Regions from separate parts of the Bacillus atrophaeus genome, predicted to be linked through region 3. Evidence: riboswitches for the same ligand, from Rfam matches in the RefSeq annotation. Region 3 holds a riboswitch; each other region holds the start of a gene.
The links. Region 3 has a riboswitch for thiamine pyrophosphate ahead of thiT (energy-coupled thiamine transporter ThiT). Riboswitches for the same ligand answer to the same signal wherever they lie in the genome.

Region 1 (4,923 bases), 1.7 Mb from region 3:
TCGATTTTTTTCTGGATGGCCGCTTTTGTCAGCACATCTTTCTGAGCTTGATTCATCATAAGGATGACACAGATAATTATCGCTATAATCGCAATACCTGCTGTGAAAATGGCTTTTGTCCGTTTTTTCATCGCACTCCTCCTCATCATGGCAAATCAGCGCCCCTTTTAAATTGCATGGTTACGCTCGTACCTTCATTTACTTTGCTGTCGATGGTAAGTTCGATTCCGTGTTCGTCAGCAATCTGCTTGGCAATCGACAGACCGAGCCCTGTCCCGCCGGTTTTGCGGTTTCGTGCTTCATCGGCTCTGTAGAACCGTTCAAAGAGATGTTCGATATGCTGCTTTTGTATGCCTATGCCGTGATCCTGAACAATAAGAAAAGGGAGGCCTTGGTTTTTCCCGGCCAAAACTTTAATAGGCTCTGAACTGTATTTGATGGCATTATCGAGTAAAATGGTCAGCAGCTGTTTCATGCGTTGTTCGTCCGCTGTCACATATAAACTTTCCCATTCGGTTTCCAGCATCATATCCCGCCCATAGACGCTTTGTAAGGTTTGAATAACAGAACGGGCCAAATCGATGATGTCTATCGTTTTCACATCCAGCTTCATGTCTTTCTGGTATTTGGCAAGGGTGAGAAGCTGATCCGTCAGTTTTGTCATTTTTATGGCTTCAGAGTGAATCGCCTCGACCGATTCTTTTAGCACCTCCGGTTTTTGCGCTCCCCACCTTTTGATTAGGCTGCTGTAGCTTTCGATAACGGTGATAGGGGTTTTCAGCTCATGCGAAGCATCCTGAACGAACTGCTGCTGTTTTTCATAATGCTCTTTCAGCATCTCCGCCATTTGATTAAATGTAAGCCCCATTTGGTATAATTCATCGTGTGACTGTCCCTTAAGCGAAATCGTTTTGAAGGTTTTTTCTCTTTGGATATCTTTCATCGTCTTTATCAGTTTTCTGATTGGATTGACAATGCGCCGGGCCAGCAGACTGCCAGCAAAGTACGAAGCGATGCATACCGCTGCGCTTGCCGTGATTAAAATAATCCGCAAAAGCAGCAGGCTCTCTTCCGTGTGCTCCTCTCTTTCAATGAGCTGAAGCGAGACGACTTCGCCATCTGACCAAATGACCGGTACAGCCGCGACGGCGTACAGCCTGCCATTCTGCTTTGTCACTTCTTCGGTCTGCCCGCTATGAAACACTTTCGGAAAATTCTTGTATGCTTTGTCTTTTGTCACTATGATAACGGCCTTTTTGTCTTTATCAACAACTCTGACCATCCCGTTAGCCGGAAGGTATGCCTGGAGCATATCCTCAAGGGCCACCCCTTCTGATTCAGCGGTATGGAGAGCTTCTGCAATATTGGCCGTTTCTTCGGCTAACCTTGACGCATCTTTTGACGTCAAGGCAGATGAAAAAATAAGATACACTGCCGTATGAATCAATATCAGCAATATGAAAAGCGATAAAGACGTATACAGGTGGATTTTGGTCTTTAGATTCATCGTCTACTCCTTGATTGCATATCCGACCCCGCGGACTGTGTGGATCAGCTGTTTTTCGTATGGGTAGTCCAGCTTTTTTCTAATATAGCGTATGTACACATCTACTACATTTGTATCTCCCAAATAATCAAACCCCCACACGGAAGTAAGAATTTGTTCACGCGTGAGCACCTGCTGCGGATGCTTCAGCATAAATACGAGCAGATCGAATTCGCGCGGCGTTAATTCAACCTCTTGATCCGCCCGTTTGACCTCACGCGTTTTTTCATTCACTTGCAGATCACCAAGTGATAAAAATGTGCCGGGATCTGATCCGTTTTGCCGGAGCGCCGCCCTGATTCTTGCCAAAAGCTCTTCAATTTCAAACGGCTTGGTTACGTAATCATTTGCTCCGATGTCCAAGCCCGTTACCTTATCAGGTATACTGTCTCTCGCGGTTAATAAAATAACAGGCGTATGCATGTCTGTTTTCCGCAATCGGCGGAGCACTTCAAGACCGCTGAGACCGGGCAGCATGACATCAAGCAGAACCAAGGCGAACTTTTCTTCTAATGCAGCGTGCAGACCCTCAGTGCCGGTTTCTTTAATAGTGGCCTTATATCCTTCATATTCTAATTCCAGCTGAAGCACTCTTGCGATTTTTTCTTCGTCTTCCACAATTAAAATGTGCCCTTTTTCCACATCCTATCACCCTTTCCTTGCTCTATATGAAAAAAATGATCATCCCTGTTTACAAATCCTATCTTATCATCTATGATGATCTCAAAATAAAAAATTGTATATGGAAAGCACTAGGGGTGCTATTTTGGCTGAGATAAAACGCGGCAACACGCGTTTTGATCCCTTATAACCCGATCTGGATAATACCAGCGTGGGGAAGTGCAGGATGACCGATACGACGCCTTTTTTTGCGTCTTCCGTTCTATGACTGCATATTCCCTATGGATATGCAGTTTTTTATTTTCCCAAAAAACAACCAGGAGGTCGGAGAAATGAACAACGTATGCGGCACAAGCAGAATCGCCGGTTTTCGATTTTCTTTATACCCGATGACAGATGATTTTATCAATGTGATCATGTCGGCGCTGAAGGAAACCGATACATCAAAGGTTTGGAAGAAGACAGATCATATCAGCACATGCTTTCGCGGGAAAATGGATCATGTATTTGACGCCGCCAAAGCTGTATACCTTCACGCAGCCAAAAGCGGAAAGCACATCGTCATGAACGGAACCTTTTCTATCGGCTGCCCGGGTGATACACAGGGTGATTCGTTTCTTTTTGAAGATGGCAAAAGATTGAATGACGAAAATACCCGTGAGATCCGAGCGGAGGCCCCTTGTCAGTTTGCGCTCTATCCGATGAATGAACTGGATTATATGGGCATCATTTCAGAAGCGGTCGATATCGCTAAAGCGCAAGGCACTTTTGTGCAGGGTGTGCATTATGCAAGCGAGCTTGACGGAGACGCTCACGATGTGTTCCGCACATTGGAGGCCGCATTCCGGCTCGCAGAAGAAAAAACAAATCATGTGACGATGACTGTGAACTTCTCGGCAAACAGTCCGTCAAGAAAGCAGGGATCAAATGAAAAGCTGGAAGGTTAGAGAAATTGTTGTTATGTCTGTAATCAGTGTTGTATTTGCCGTTATTTATTTATTATTTACGCATTTCGGAAATGTGCTTGCAGGTTTTTTCGGTCCGATGGGCTATGAACCGATTTACGGCATCTGGTTTATCGTATCTATTATTGCCGCTTATATCATCAGAAAACCCGGCGCGGCGCTCATTTCAGAAACCATTGCCGCGTTTGTTGAATGCCTGCTCGGCAATCCGTCAGGTCCGATGGTGATTGTGGTGGGACTTGTTCAAGGCCTCGGGGCTGAAGCGGTCTTTTTTGCCGCGCGCTGGAGAGTGTATTCTCTCCCTATTGTCCTTCTTGCCGGGATGGGCTCGTCAGTGACAAGCTTTATTTATGACTTATTCGTGGCCGGATATGCTGCACTGTCGCCGGGCTACTTGCTGCTCATGCTCATCATTCGTCTGTTTTCCGGAGCGCTTCTTGCAGGCCTTCTCGGAAAAGTTATCAGTGACTCACTCGCCTATACCGGCGTATTAAACGGCATGGCGCTCGGAAAGGAACTCAAGAAGAAACGGAAACAGGTGTCCCAGCATGCAGGGTTCTAATGAGCTCCTCAGCATCGACCGCCTGACTTTTTCCTACGAAGAAGATGAAAAGCCGATTTTTAAAGACTTGACGTTTCAGCTTCAAAAGGGAGAACGGGCACTATTGCTCGGGCCTAGCGGATGCGGCAAAAGCTCGCTGGCCCTCTGTATAAATGGCCTTTACCCAGAAGCTTGTGATGCGGCGCAGACTGGGCGCATCTCACTTTTCCAAAAAAATATTGAAGATTTTCAAGCTTCTGAAAAGCCCTCTTTACATATCGGAGTGGTCTTTCAAGATCCAGACCAGCAGTTTTGCATGCTCACGGTTGAAGATGAAATCGCTTTTGGGTTGGAAAACCTGCAAATGCCCAAGGAAGAAATGAAAGAGAGAATCGATGATGTATTAGTAAAACTCGATTTAACCGGCTTGAAGAATCAAACTATCTCAGCCCTGTCCGGGGGAACAAAGCAGAAAGTCGCGCTGGCTTGTATTTTGGCGATGGAGCCTGATCTTATTATTCTGGACGAACCGACTTCTCTTCTTGATCCTCATTCAGCACGCAGCTTTGTTCACATGATAAAGGAGCTGCAGGAGGAAAAGGGCTTCGGGCTTCTCGTCATTGAACACCAGCTTGACGAGTGGGCCCCTTGGGTGGAACGGACAATTGTGCTTGACGCATCGGGACAGAAAGTGATGGATGGTGAAACACCGGATATCTTTCAATTCCGTTCAGAAGAACTGAAAAAGATCGGCGTTGCCATTCCTCATGTCGCAGCCATGCAGGAAAACTTGAGCGCACCATTTACTTTGTCAAAAGAGATGCTGTTTACACAGCCGGTTCCCGCTTTCAAAGAAGGCAAGAATCTCCCTCTGACTGAGGATGTGTTAGAGGTAAACAGGCTTTCGTTTTCAAGAGGGCAGCGGGTGATCTTCTCAGACATCAGCTTTTCGCTTCGCGCGGGATCATTGACGGCTGTCGTCGGACAGAACGGGACGGGAAAATCAACGCTTTTATCAGTACTCGCACGGCTCTATAAACCGAAAAGCGGCGAAATTCGCCTGTTCGGCAAATCGCTTCATTCTTTTTCTGAAAACGAGCTGCGAAGGCAGATGGGATTTGTTTTTCAAAACCCCGAGCATCAGTTTGTCTCTGATACGGTATTTGGCGAGCTGGTCTTCGGACATGAACACCATAAGGGCGCAGGCGAAAAAGCGCATGATCTTTTGCGGCGTTTCGGCCTTGACCATG
Region 2 (4,923 bases), 1.5 Mb from region 3:
GTCAGCGGAGCCATTGTCATCAAACCGTCCACGATGATATGTTCAAAGCCGGCCAGCTCCTGAACCAGAGGGATGACTTCTTCTTGTTTCATTCCGTGCTTGGACGGTTCAAGCGACGTATTGACCTGCACAAAACAGCGTACAGGCCCTGTTGCGCGTTTTTCAATTTCATTAGCTAATGACAGTCTGTCTAAGGAATGAATATGTGACACGTTATTGACGACAGCTTTCACCTTCCTTGACTGAAGGCTGCCGATAAAATGCCAATCCGGATTACCTTTTACAATATCCTGCTTGCGAAGCAGTTCGGCATCACGGTTTTCGCCCAGGCTTGAAATGCCTGCATCCACCGCTTCCTGCGCTCTTTCAGCTGACACATATTTAGTGACTGCGATAATTGTAACTTCATCGGAGCAGCGGCCCGATCTGTTACATGCTTCGTTTATTCGTTCGTTTATATGTCGTAAATTGTCGATTACACGCAAGATCTTTTATGCCTCCTTCATTCCGATAAAGGACATCATCCGTCCCGTTTTTCCCTGATCCCGGCGGTGAGAAAAGAACAGCGGGTGTTCTTTTTCGGTGCATAACCCGCTCACTGAAATATTTTCATTACTGATGCCGCTTTCTATAAGAATCAGTCTGTTTAATTCCTTCAAATCGAGTTGGTACTGCCCCGGTCCCGTCTCATTCACGGCGTGTTCCGCGGAAAAAGGGAGCGCGTTGACTTCAGTGATGACACGGTCATCAACCGTATAACAGCCGGCGCTGATAGACGGGCCGATGACAGCCTGTATATCCGATAACCGGGAGCCTTCCTCATCTGTCCAGCGTTTGACCATTTCCCGGCCGATCTGTTTCACAGTCCCTTTCCACCCGGCATGGGCGATCCCGACAAGCAATCTGACCGGGTCATAAAAAAACAGAGGCACACAATCGGCAAAGCATAAGGCCATAAATACATTCTTTTCGCATGTATAGAGCCCGTCCGTTGCTTTAAAAGCGGATGAGTACTCGCGAGCCCCTTTTCCGCCGTCTTCATGCGTCACTTTTCGGACATGATGTTCATGTGTCTGATCGGCAAATACCCATGATTGTAAATCAGTATCAAACAACCCGGCGATTTTTTTTCGGTTTTCAACAACATCTGCATCTTTGTCATGAACATGCAATCCTGTATTTAACGATTCAAAAGGCGGCTTGCTGACACCGCCGTTTTTCGTAGTAAATCCGGCAATGATCTTTGCGTTTTTTTGATTCGTTTGATTCCAGTCTTGTATCATGAGTGTCGAGGGGGTGGTGAGACTGAATGGGTGGTATGTATTCATGATGATCCAACCTTTCGACAAACATTATTGAAATGTGTAATTTCCCACTTATTTTACCACATCTTTATGCATTCGTTTAGCGGCGTTTTTCAAATTTAATGAATAAATGTGCCGGAAGGAAGCGGGTTTTCCGGCATTTAACAGAAAAAGCGCCGCAAAAGCGTTCAGTCTTTCGGTTCACTCAAACGAACCAGGATGACATCTTCCCCGATTTTAACTATATTTCGCCAAGGAATGATCATTTCCTCTTCTTTTCCGAAAAAACCAAGAACTTTTCCATTTCCGCCGAGAATGATGGCTTGAATTTTTCCAGTGGTGACGTTTATGTCGATGTCACCGATGCTTCCTAATTTTTTGCCGTTAGATACATTCACAACATCCTTTACTTGAAATTCAGAAATGCTGATCATTCCATCACGTCCTTTGTCCGTTCTTTTTCTTATTATATGAACGGGATGGCTGAACCTTGTCAAGCATGTGTAAATTTCATTGTTCTTTGCGGGTGCTGCACCATTTGATAATAAAGCTGAGCATAATCTTCGTATAATCAACGAGCTGCTCAATTGAGACTTCTTCATTTACGGCATGGGCATTGTGCAAATCTCCGGGACCGTAAATGACACTCGGAATTCCTGCGTTGTAAAGCCAGCCGCCGTCTGTTACTGACTGGGAAACATCTATAACCGGATTTGTTTGTTTAATATGACGGTGTGAAGCTGTAAGCTCTGAAACAGCAGGATGGTGCGGGTCAACTTCAAGAGCGGGAAAAATTTCTCCTCTGTCTTCTATCATAGAAGAGCCGCCCCACGTAAAGACAGGTCGATTTTCTCTCAGCCACACATCACTATCACTCAATCGATTAATATGATCCTCTATCTCCGCAGCTACTTCCTCATGTGTTTCATTCGGATAAAAATGCACGGTAATCCATAAACGGCATTCATCCGCGATAAAAGCAGCGTGTCTTCCGCCTTCTATTACAGCCGGATTGATCGTGTTCGTGCCGGCCTTAAAGCCGGGATAGCTTTTCATAATCGCCCAGTGGCGCTCCAGCTCGCCAAGCCCGTGTATGATTTTAGCCATTTTTTCGATCGCGCTTGCCCCAAAGGTTCCTCCGCCCGCATGAATCATGTTCCGCCTTGTGCCGTCATGGAAGGTCTGGCGGCTTTTCAATTCGATCCAGCCCGTGATGACGCCGCCTTGTCCTTGAATATGCAGATCGCTTGTATCAGCAACAACGGCAAAGTCGGCGCGGTAACCTCGTTTGCAGCACTCCAGAGTTCCGGCCTCTCCTACTTCTTCACCGATGACAGATTGTAAAATCACATCTCCCGGCAGATCAATCCCCGCTTCACGAATCAATTTCAAAGCGAAAAGCACACTCGCCATCCCGCCTTTCATATCAGCTGCACCTCTGCCGATCAAACAGCCGTTTTTTTCAACAAAATGAAACGGGTCATGCTCCCAGCCTTCTTCATCCACCTCAGCCACATCCACATGCCCGTTAATAATTAAGCTTTGATGGCTGTCTGAATCTGTTCCTTTTAAAACTCCCACTACATTGGGGTCTCCCGGATAAACCTCCCACTTGTCAATTGAAAAGCCCATTTCTCTCAAGAACCCGGCAATCCATGATTGAATTTTGTCTGTGTTTCTGGCCGGCGGCGCCGGTGTTTGAAAAGAAATTAATGTTTTCGCAAGCTTAATCAGTTCATTCTTTTGTTCCTCAGCCTTTTGCAATAAAGCATCTATTTGTTTATTCAATGTCATTCGCTCCTTTTTTGTCATATAAAAAACCGCTTCATTGTATATGAAACGGCTCATGAAAGCAGCGGAGCGCAGACGTGCTGCGTACTCCGCTTTTTTTCACCGCTTCCCTCCGCTGGCATGATCCAGATCAGGTCAATCAGGGTTGAGACACACGTCTCTCTCAGCTCAAAGATAAGCACCCCTAGGATGAACATATTTAATTATCAGGCATTTGTGGTTTGTTTGGCTCTTGTTAAAAACGGACGGCCATTATTCCATAATACGTCGATCGGCATATCGAAAAATGATGAAAGTAAATCGTCAGAAAGCATTTCCTTTATATCGCCTGCTGCAAATACCTCTCCTTCTTTTAATAGAAGGGCTTTATCGAATACAGGCAAAATTTCTTCAGCATGATGAGTCACATACAGAATCGACGGAGCATTTTCTTTTCCTGCGATGTATGTAATCGTGTCTAACAGGTTTTCCCGCGCCATAAAATCAAGGCCTGTAACCGGTTCGTCCAATATTAACAGTTCAGGGTCCGCCATGAGCGCTCTCGCGATCAGCGCCCTTTGTTTTTCTCCTTGAGAGAGCGTTTCGTAACGGCGGTCCGCATAGCTGATGGCTCCCAAATCTTTTAAAAGATTGATAGCTTTTTCTCTGATTTCTTTACTCGGTGTTTCATATAAGCCAATTGAAGCATACGCCCCGCTAAGCGCAATTTCAAATGCTGAATCTGCAGGGTACAATTTTTGCTGAAGGCCGGCAGACACCAGTCCGATTTTCCGTCTGAGCTTATCACCAAGCTCAGTTTTCCCAAACTCATGCCCTAGCACCTGCATATCTCCAGAAGTGGGAAAATAATAAGAACAAAGCATATTTAAGAGCGCCGTTTTCCCCGCGCCGTTTAAGCCGTAAAGCACCCAATTTTCGTTTTGCTGCACTTTCCAGTCTATATCTTTTAGAATCCATTTCCCGCTTCGTTTTAACGACACGCGGTCAAGCTGTAAAATCATTATGGCCCTCCTTTTCATAAATCCGCTGAACTGTTTCAATTTTCATAAAACTTTGTACGAACTAGGATACCTTACTTTTTCCGAAACGTAAACTGCCTGCGCTCCCCAATATAAAAAGCCTTTAAAGCAAGGGTTTGCTTTAAAGGCTTCATCATGCCCATTATTGATGAATGTTCTTATTCATTTGTTTGATTGCCGCCTTTTCAAGCCTCGAAACCTGCGCTTGGGAAATGCCGATTTCTTCTGCCACTTCCATTTGTGTTTTCCCTTGGAAGAAACGTTTTCTTAAAATCATTTTTTCCCTGTCGTTCAGTCTTCTCATGCCTTCTTTTAAAGCGAGTTCTTCAATCCATTGTGTATCTTTATTGCGCTCGTCACTGATTTGGTCCATGACATAAATAGGATCCCCGCCGTCATTATATATCGGTTCAAAGAGAGAAACCGGATCTTGGATGGCATCCAGCGCAAACACAATTTCTTCATGCGGTACTTCAAGGACTTTGGCGATATCCTCTGCTGTCGGCTCCTTGCTTGTCTCACTGATCAACCGTTCTCTTACCTGAAGCGCCTTGTATGCGATATCCCGCAGCGACCGAGAGACGCGTATCGGGTTGTTATCGCGTAAATACCTGCGGATTTCTCCGATAATCATCGGTACAGCATATGTTGAAAACTTAACATTATGGCTTAGATCAAAATTATCAATGGATTTCATTAGTCCGATGCAGCCGACCTGAAATAAGTCATCAACATATTCTCCTCTGTTGTTAAATCTTTGAATGACGCTTAAGACAAGGCGCAGGTTGCCGTTAACAAGCTTTTCTCTC
Region 3 (4,923 bases):
ATCGCATTTGCTTTCTCTTCCTCCGGGTACTTAGATGTTTCAGTTCCCCGGGTCTGCCTTCTCATATCCTATGTATTCAGATATGGATACCACTCCATTACGAGTGGTGGGTTTCCCCATTCGGAAATCTCCGGATCAAAGCTTGCTTACAGCTCCCCGAAGCATATCGGTGTTCGTCCCGTCCTTCATCGGCTCCTAGTGCCAAGGCATCCACCGTGCGCCCTTTCTAACTTAACCGTTAAAAAAGAATCACTACAGTATTCTTGGTCTTACTTTTGAATGTGATGTCTTACTTATCGTTATCTAGTTTTCAAAGAACAACATCTCGAAGAATCGAATGATCCTTCAAAACTAAACAAGACAGGGAACGTACTGTTTATAAGACCTAAGGTCTTATATTCCGTTAAATATCCTTAGAAAGGAGGTGATCCAGCCGCACCTTCCGATACGGCTACCTTGTTACGACTTCACCCCAATCATCTGTCCCACCTTCGGCGGCTGGCTCCATAAAGGTTACCTCACCGACTTCGGGTGTTACAAACTCTCGTGGTGTGACGGGCGGTGTGTACAAGGCCCGGGAACGTATTCACCGCGGCATGCTGATCCGCGATTACTAGCGATTCCAGCTTCACGCAGTCGAGTTGCAGACTGCGATCCGAACTGAGAACAGATTTGTGGGATTGGCTTAACCTCGCGGTCTCGCTGCCCTTTGTTCTGTCCATTGTAGCACGTGTGTAGCCCAGGTCATAAGGGGCATGATGATTTGACGTCATCCCCACCTTCCTCCGGTTTGTCACCGGCAGTCACCTTAGAGTGCCCAACTGAATGCTGGCAACTAAGATCAAGGGTTGCGCTCGTTGCGGGACTTAACCCAACATCTCACGACACGAGCTGACGACAACCATGCACCACCTGTCACTCTGCCCCCGAAGGGGAAGCCCTATCTCTAGGGGTGTCAGAGGATGTCAAGACCTGGTAAGGTTCTTCGCGTTGCTTCGAATTAAACCACATGCTCCACCGCTTGTGCGGGCCCCCGTCAATTCCTTTGAGTTTCAGTCTTGCGACCGTACTCCCCAGGCGGAGTGCTTAATGCGTTAGCTGCAGCACTAAGGGGCGGAAACCCCCTAACACTTAGCACTCATCGTTTACGGCGTGGACTACCAGGGTATCTAATCCTGTTCGCTCCCCACGCTTTCGCTCCTCAGCGTCAGTTACAGACCAGAGAGTCGCCTTCGCCACTGGTGTTCCTCCACATCTCTACGCATTTCACCGCTACACGTGGAATTCCACTCTCCTCTTCTGCACTCAAGTTCCCCAGTTTCCAATGACCCTCCCCGGTTGAGCCGGGGGCTTTCACATCAGACTTAAGAAACCGCCTGCGAGCCCTTTACGCCCAATAATTCCGGACAACGCTTGCCACCTACGTATTACCGCGGCTGCTGGCACGTAGTTAGCCGTGGCTTTCTGGTTAGGTACCGTCAAGGTGCCGCCCTATTTGAACGGCACTTGTTCTTCCCTAACAACAGAGCTTTACGATCCGAAAACCTTCATCACTCACGCGGCGTTGCTCCGTCAGACTTTCGTCCATTGCGGAAGATTCCCTACTGCTGCCTCCCGTAGGAGTCTGGGCCGTGTCTCAGTCCCAGTGTGGCCGATCACCCTCTCAGGTCGGCTACGCATCGTTGCCTTGGTGAGCCATTACCTCACCAACTAGCTAATGCGCCGCGGGTCCATCTGTAAGTGGTAGCCGAAGCCACCTTTTATGTTTGAACCATGCGGTTCAAACAAGCATCCGGTATTAGCCCCGGTTTCCCGGAGTTATCCCAGTCTTACAGGCAGGTTACCCACGTGTTACTCACCCGTCCGCCGCTAACATCAGGGAGCAAGCTCCCATCTGTCCGCTCGACTTGCATGTATTAGGCACGCCGCCAGCGTTCGTCCTGAGCCAGGATCAAACTCTCCGATAATGGATCGCAGATTAAGTTCGCCACATCCTGTGGTAACATCCGCGTGACCTGCATCGTGCAGGCCTTAGTTTGACTGACTACGCACATCGCTGTGCGATTTTTATGTTAAAACTTTGAATTAACAGGTACGTTTTGTCTTGTTTAGTTTTCAAAGATCATCTTGTCCGCCTCGTTTGAAGCAGCTTTATTACTATACCATTCAGCTTCTTTTATGTCAATAACTTTTTTTGATTTTTTTTGAAGCTTGTTGTTGTGTCACTGTTGTTTATCAGCGACGAATAATAATATATCATTCTGAAACATTTATTGCAATAGTTTTTTTAAAAAAATCTAGAATAAAATCAGAAACATAAATAAGGCAATTCTATTTATTCCTCTAAACTCTTTTAATCTCAGGGACTGATTGATTGAATACTAATTGAACACCGCATACTTCAGTGCTCAGTATTAGTGTTAAGTGCGTAAAAACTGGCACACCTGTTTACAGTGTGTCATCTCTTTTGGACTCATTTGAATTCACCTTACAACTACCCCTTTGAATATTTTCTTCTATATGAAGAGTAAACTAAATTTAGATTTTTAGAGAGACCGTTATAAGCTTATGCTTCAATGGACCGAACTGTATATGCTGCTGTTTTAATCACTTACATGTTATCTTGTTGTTTCTTTTATTTTCTTGTATAGTAGAAATGAACTAAATACTTGATGACCGCAAGGGGAGCATTAAAGCTGAGAGTGAACGGTTTCGTTCTGACCCTTTGAACCTGTTAGTTAACGCTGGCGTAGGGATGTGGCAAAGCCAAATGAATTGCAGAACGTAAAGCAGTGCGTGGAACTTTCCCCATCCTTCCCGCACTGCTTTTTTGTTTGTCCTTATGGATTGTCTAATGGAAGGGGAATTTTTATGAATCAATCAAAACAACTGGTACGCCTTATTGAAATTGCAATCATGACAGGGGCTGCAGTCATATTAGACATTATTTCCGGGATGTTTCTCCGGATGCCTCAAGGCGGATCGATCTCCATTATGATGATACCCATCTTTTTGATTTCGTTCCGGTGGGGAGTAAAAGCTGGCCTTACTTCCGGACTTCTGACCGGTCTTGTGCAGATTGCTATCGGTAATCTGTTCGCCCAGCATCCTGTTCAGCTTCTGCTCGACTATCTTGTCGCTTTCGCTGTCATAGGAATTAGCGGATTATTTGCTTCTGTTGTTTATAAAGCCGCTGTTTCAAAAGAAAAAGGGAAATTGATTGCTTCTGTCATTATCGCTGTTTTTATCGGGAGTTTTTTACGCTATGCCGCCCATGTCATTTCCGGCGCGGTGTTTTTTGGCAGTTTTGCCCCTAAAGGCACTCCGGTATGGATTTATTCTTTAAGCTATAATGCAACCTATATGGTGCCTTCTTTCATAATATGCGCTGTTGTGCTCTGTTTATTATTTATCACAGCTCCGCGTCTTTTACAGACAGAGAAGGCTTAACATTGCAAAAACCAGCGGAATCATTCCGCTGGTTTTTTATGTTTCCTCTAGATTCGCAACCAGTACATATCTTTCCGGAGCAGAGCCGATAAAGTCAAAGGGATAACAAGTCGATAATGTGAGCGTGGCACGCGGCTTAGGTACAATGATTGTTCGATCATCTGAATCTACAATTCGCACCTTTTTGACTTTATAAGTGAATGTGCCGTAGGATGCTTTTACGATTAACTTATCCCCTTTTCCAACTTCGCCCAGCTTTCTGAATACAGTATCACGGTGGCCGGCAAGGACCGAATTATCATTTTCACCCGGCAAGACGGAGCCTGCATAATGCCCTACTCCTTTTACAAGCTCGTCCTCATCCGTTCCATGGTAAATCGGCAATTCGGCGCCTATCTTCGGTATGACCAAATCGCCGATTTTTTCTCCCGTTTGAAAGGTTTCGTTAATTTCTTTAGCTTTTGTTTTTGGTTCTGCCGCCTTAGCGGTGCCTGAAGCATTTTTTTCATTTGCTGTTTGCTCTTTGAACTGGCCGAATTGAAACAGCGCGTAACCTTGTAATAGCTTCCATGCATTTGTGGAAGTAATATATAGACCTCCGGCTATTAGGCATATGGACAAAATAAAGACTGTTTTTCGTTTGTTAGATTGTTTAAAACGTTTAATGTGCGGTCACTCATTTCTTTTACTTCAATGATGCTGTTTTACGAAGTTTTCTTATCATAAGCAGTCCGCCGGCTAGCAATAAAAGCCCAAACATAGACCATTCCGCATAATGGCCTGCTGTTTTAGGGAGCTTGGCGCCTTTTACCGTTTTTTCCACCTGTGCGGCGCTGGTTTTTTTAGGCTTTGTTGACGTTTTGCTCTCTTTTACAATCTGTTCTGCTTTTCGGATATCGCTCCCGGTTTGATGTGCTGTTTCAGAGTCTACCATGTCCGCCGTAAAAATAGCGTCAAGCAGGAATTTTCCGTTCCAGTCATATAGTTCAACCAGAAGCTTGGACCCTTGGACCGGGTTGACAGACAACAGGCTCCGGGCTGTAAGTTCTTTTTTGCTGTTTCCATTAATGAGATAAAATTTCGTTTTCACTTGAAAAGTGTCTTGAAAATCGTTCATCACATCGAGCAGTTCCGCAATTTCGCCGGCAGATAGTTCACTGATGCTCGTAAAACTTGGCAAATCAAGCAGGCGGTCTGATAAAGCTAATAGCTTGTCCGAAAACTGAGGATCTTTTTTCTCCAAAGCGGACATATGCTGATAGAGATTCTCCAATTCATTTTGGTCGATGCCGATTTGGCTGAACAGTTTCATAAATTGTTCTTCCGCTTGCTTCTCTTCTAATGCTGCGGATAGATACTCTTCTGCATCCTCTATTGAATCTGTATATAACCTGATATCTTCATCACCAGGGAACATCTTTGCGTATTCACTTTTAGTCAGTCCGTATTTTTTCAGCAGGGCTGCAAAATTTT

Region 1: it holds a riboswitch for thiamine pyrophosphate, as region 3 does, so the genes downstream of both, AAHT65_RS13985 (Ykof family thiamine-binding protein) here and thiT (energy-coupled thiamine transporter ThiT) in region 3, are expected to answer to the same signal.
Region 2: it holds a riboswitch for thiamine pyrophosphate, as region 3 does, so the genes downstream of both, AAHT65_RS15105 (acetylornithine deacetylase) here and thiT (energy-coupled thiamine transporter ThiT) in region 3, are expected to answer to the same signal.

The regions. Positions count from the first base shown of each region.
Region 1 is NZ_CP154443.1:2,746,659-2,751,581, reverse strand. Features, by position in the region: gene AAHT65_RS14000 (PepSY domain-containing protein) at 1-131, opposite strand, end outside; gene AAHT65_RS13995 (ATP-binding protein) at 146-1,507, opposite strand; gene AAHT65_RS13990 (response regulator transcription factor) at 1,511-2,188, opposite strand; TPP riboswitch at 2,291-2,402, shown strand; gene AAHT65_RS13985 (Ykof family thiamine-binding protein) at 2,500-3,114, shown strand; gene AAHT65_RS13980 (ECF transporter S component) at 3,095-3,694, shown strand; gene AAHT65_RS13975 (energy-coupling factor transporter ATPase) at 3,681-4,923, shown strand, end outside.
Region 2 is NZ_CP154443.1:2,959,724-2,964,646, reverse strand. Features, by position in the region: gene AAHT65_RS15120 (YggS family pyridoxal phosphate-dependent enzyme) at 1-485, opposite strand, end outside; gene pgeF (peptidoglycan editing factor PgeF) at 492-1,328, opposite strand; gene AAHT65_RS15110 (YlmC/YmxH family sporulation protein) at 1,493-1,738, opposite strand; gene AAHT65_RS15105 (acetylornithine deacetylase) at 1,815-3,098, opposite strand; TPP riboswitch at 3,186-3,291, opposite strand; gene AAHT65_RS15100 (ABC transporter ATP-binding protein) at 3,302-4,096, opposite strand; gene sigG (RNA polymerase sporulation sigma factor SigG) at 4,257-4,923, opposite strand, start outside.
Region 3 is NZ_CP154443.1:211,742-216,664, forward strand. Features, by position in the region: rRNA gene AAHT65_RS01235 (23S ribosomal RNA) at 1-237, opposite strand, end outside; rRNA gene AAHT65_RS01240 (16S ribosomal RNA) at 418-1,967, opposite strand; TPP riboswitch at 2,672-2,773, shown strand; gene thiT (energy-coupled thiamine transporter ThiT) at 2,872-3,450, shown strand; gene AAHT65_RS01250 (class D sortase) at 3,487-4,071, opposite strand; gene AAHT65_RS01255 (processed acidic surface protein) at 4,136-4,923, opposite strand, start outside.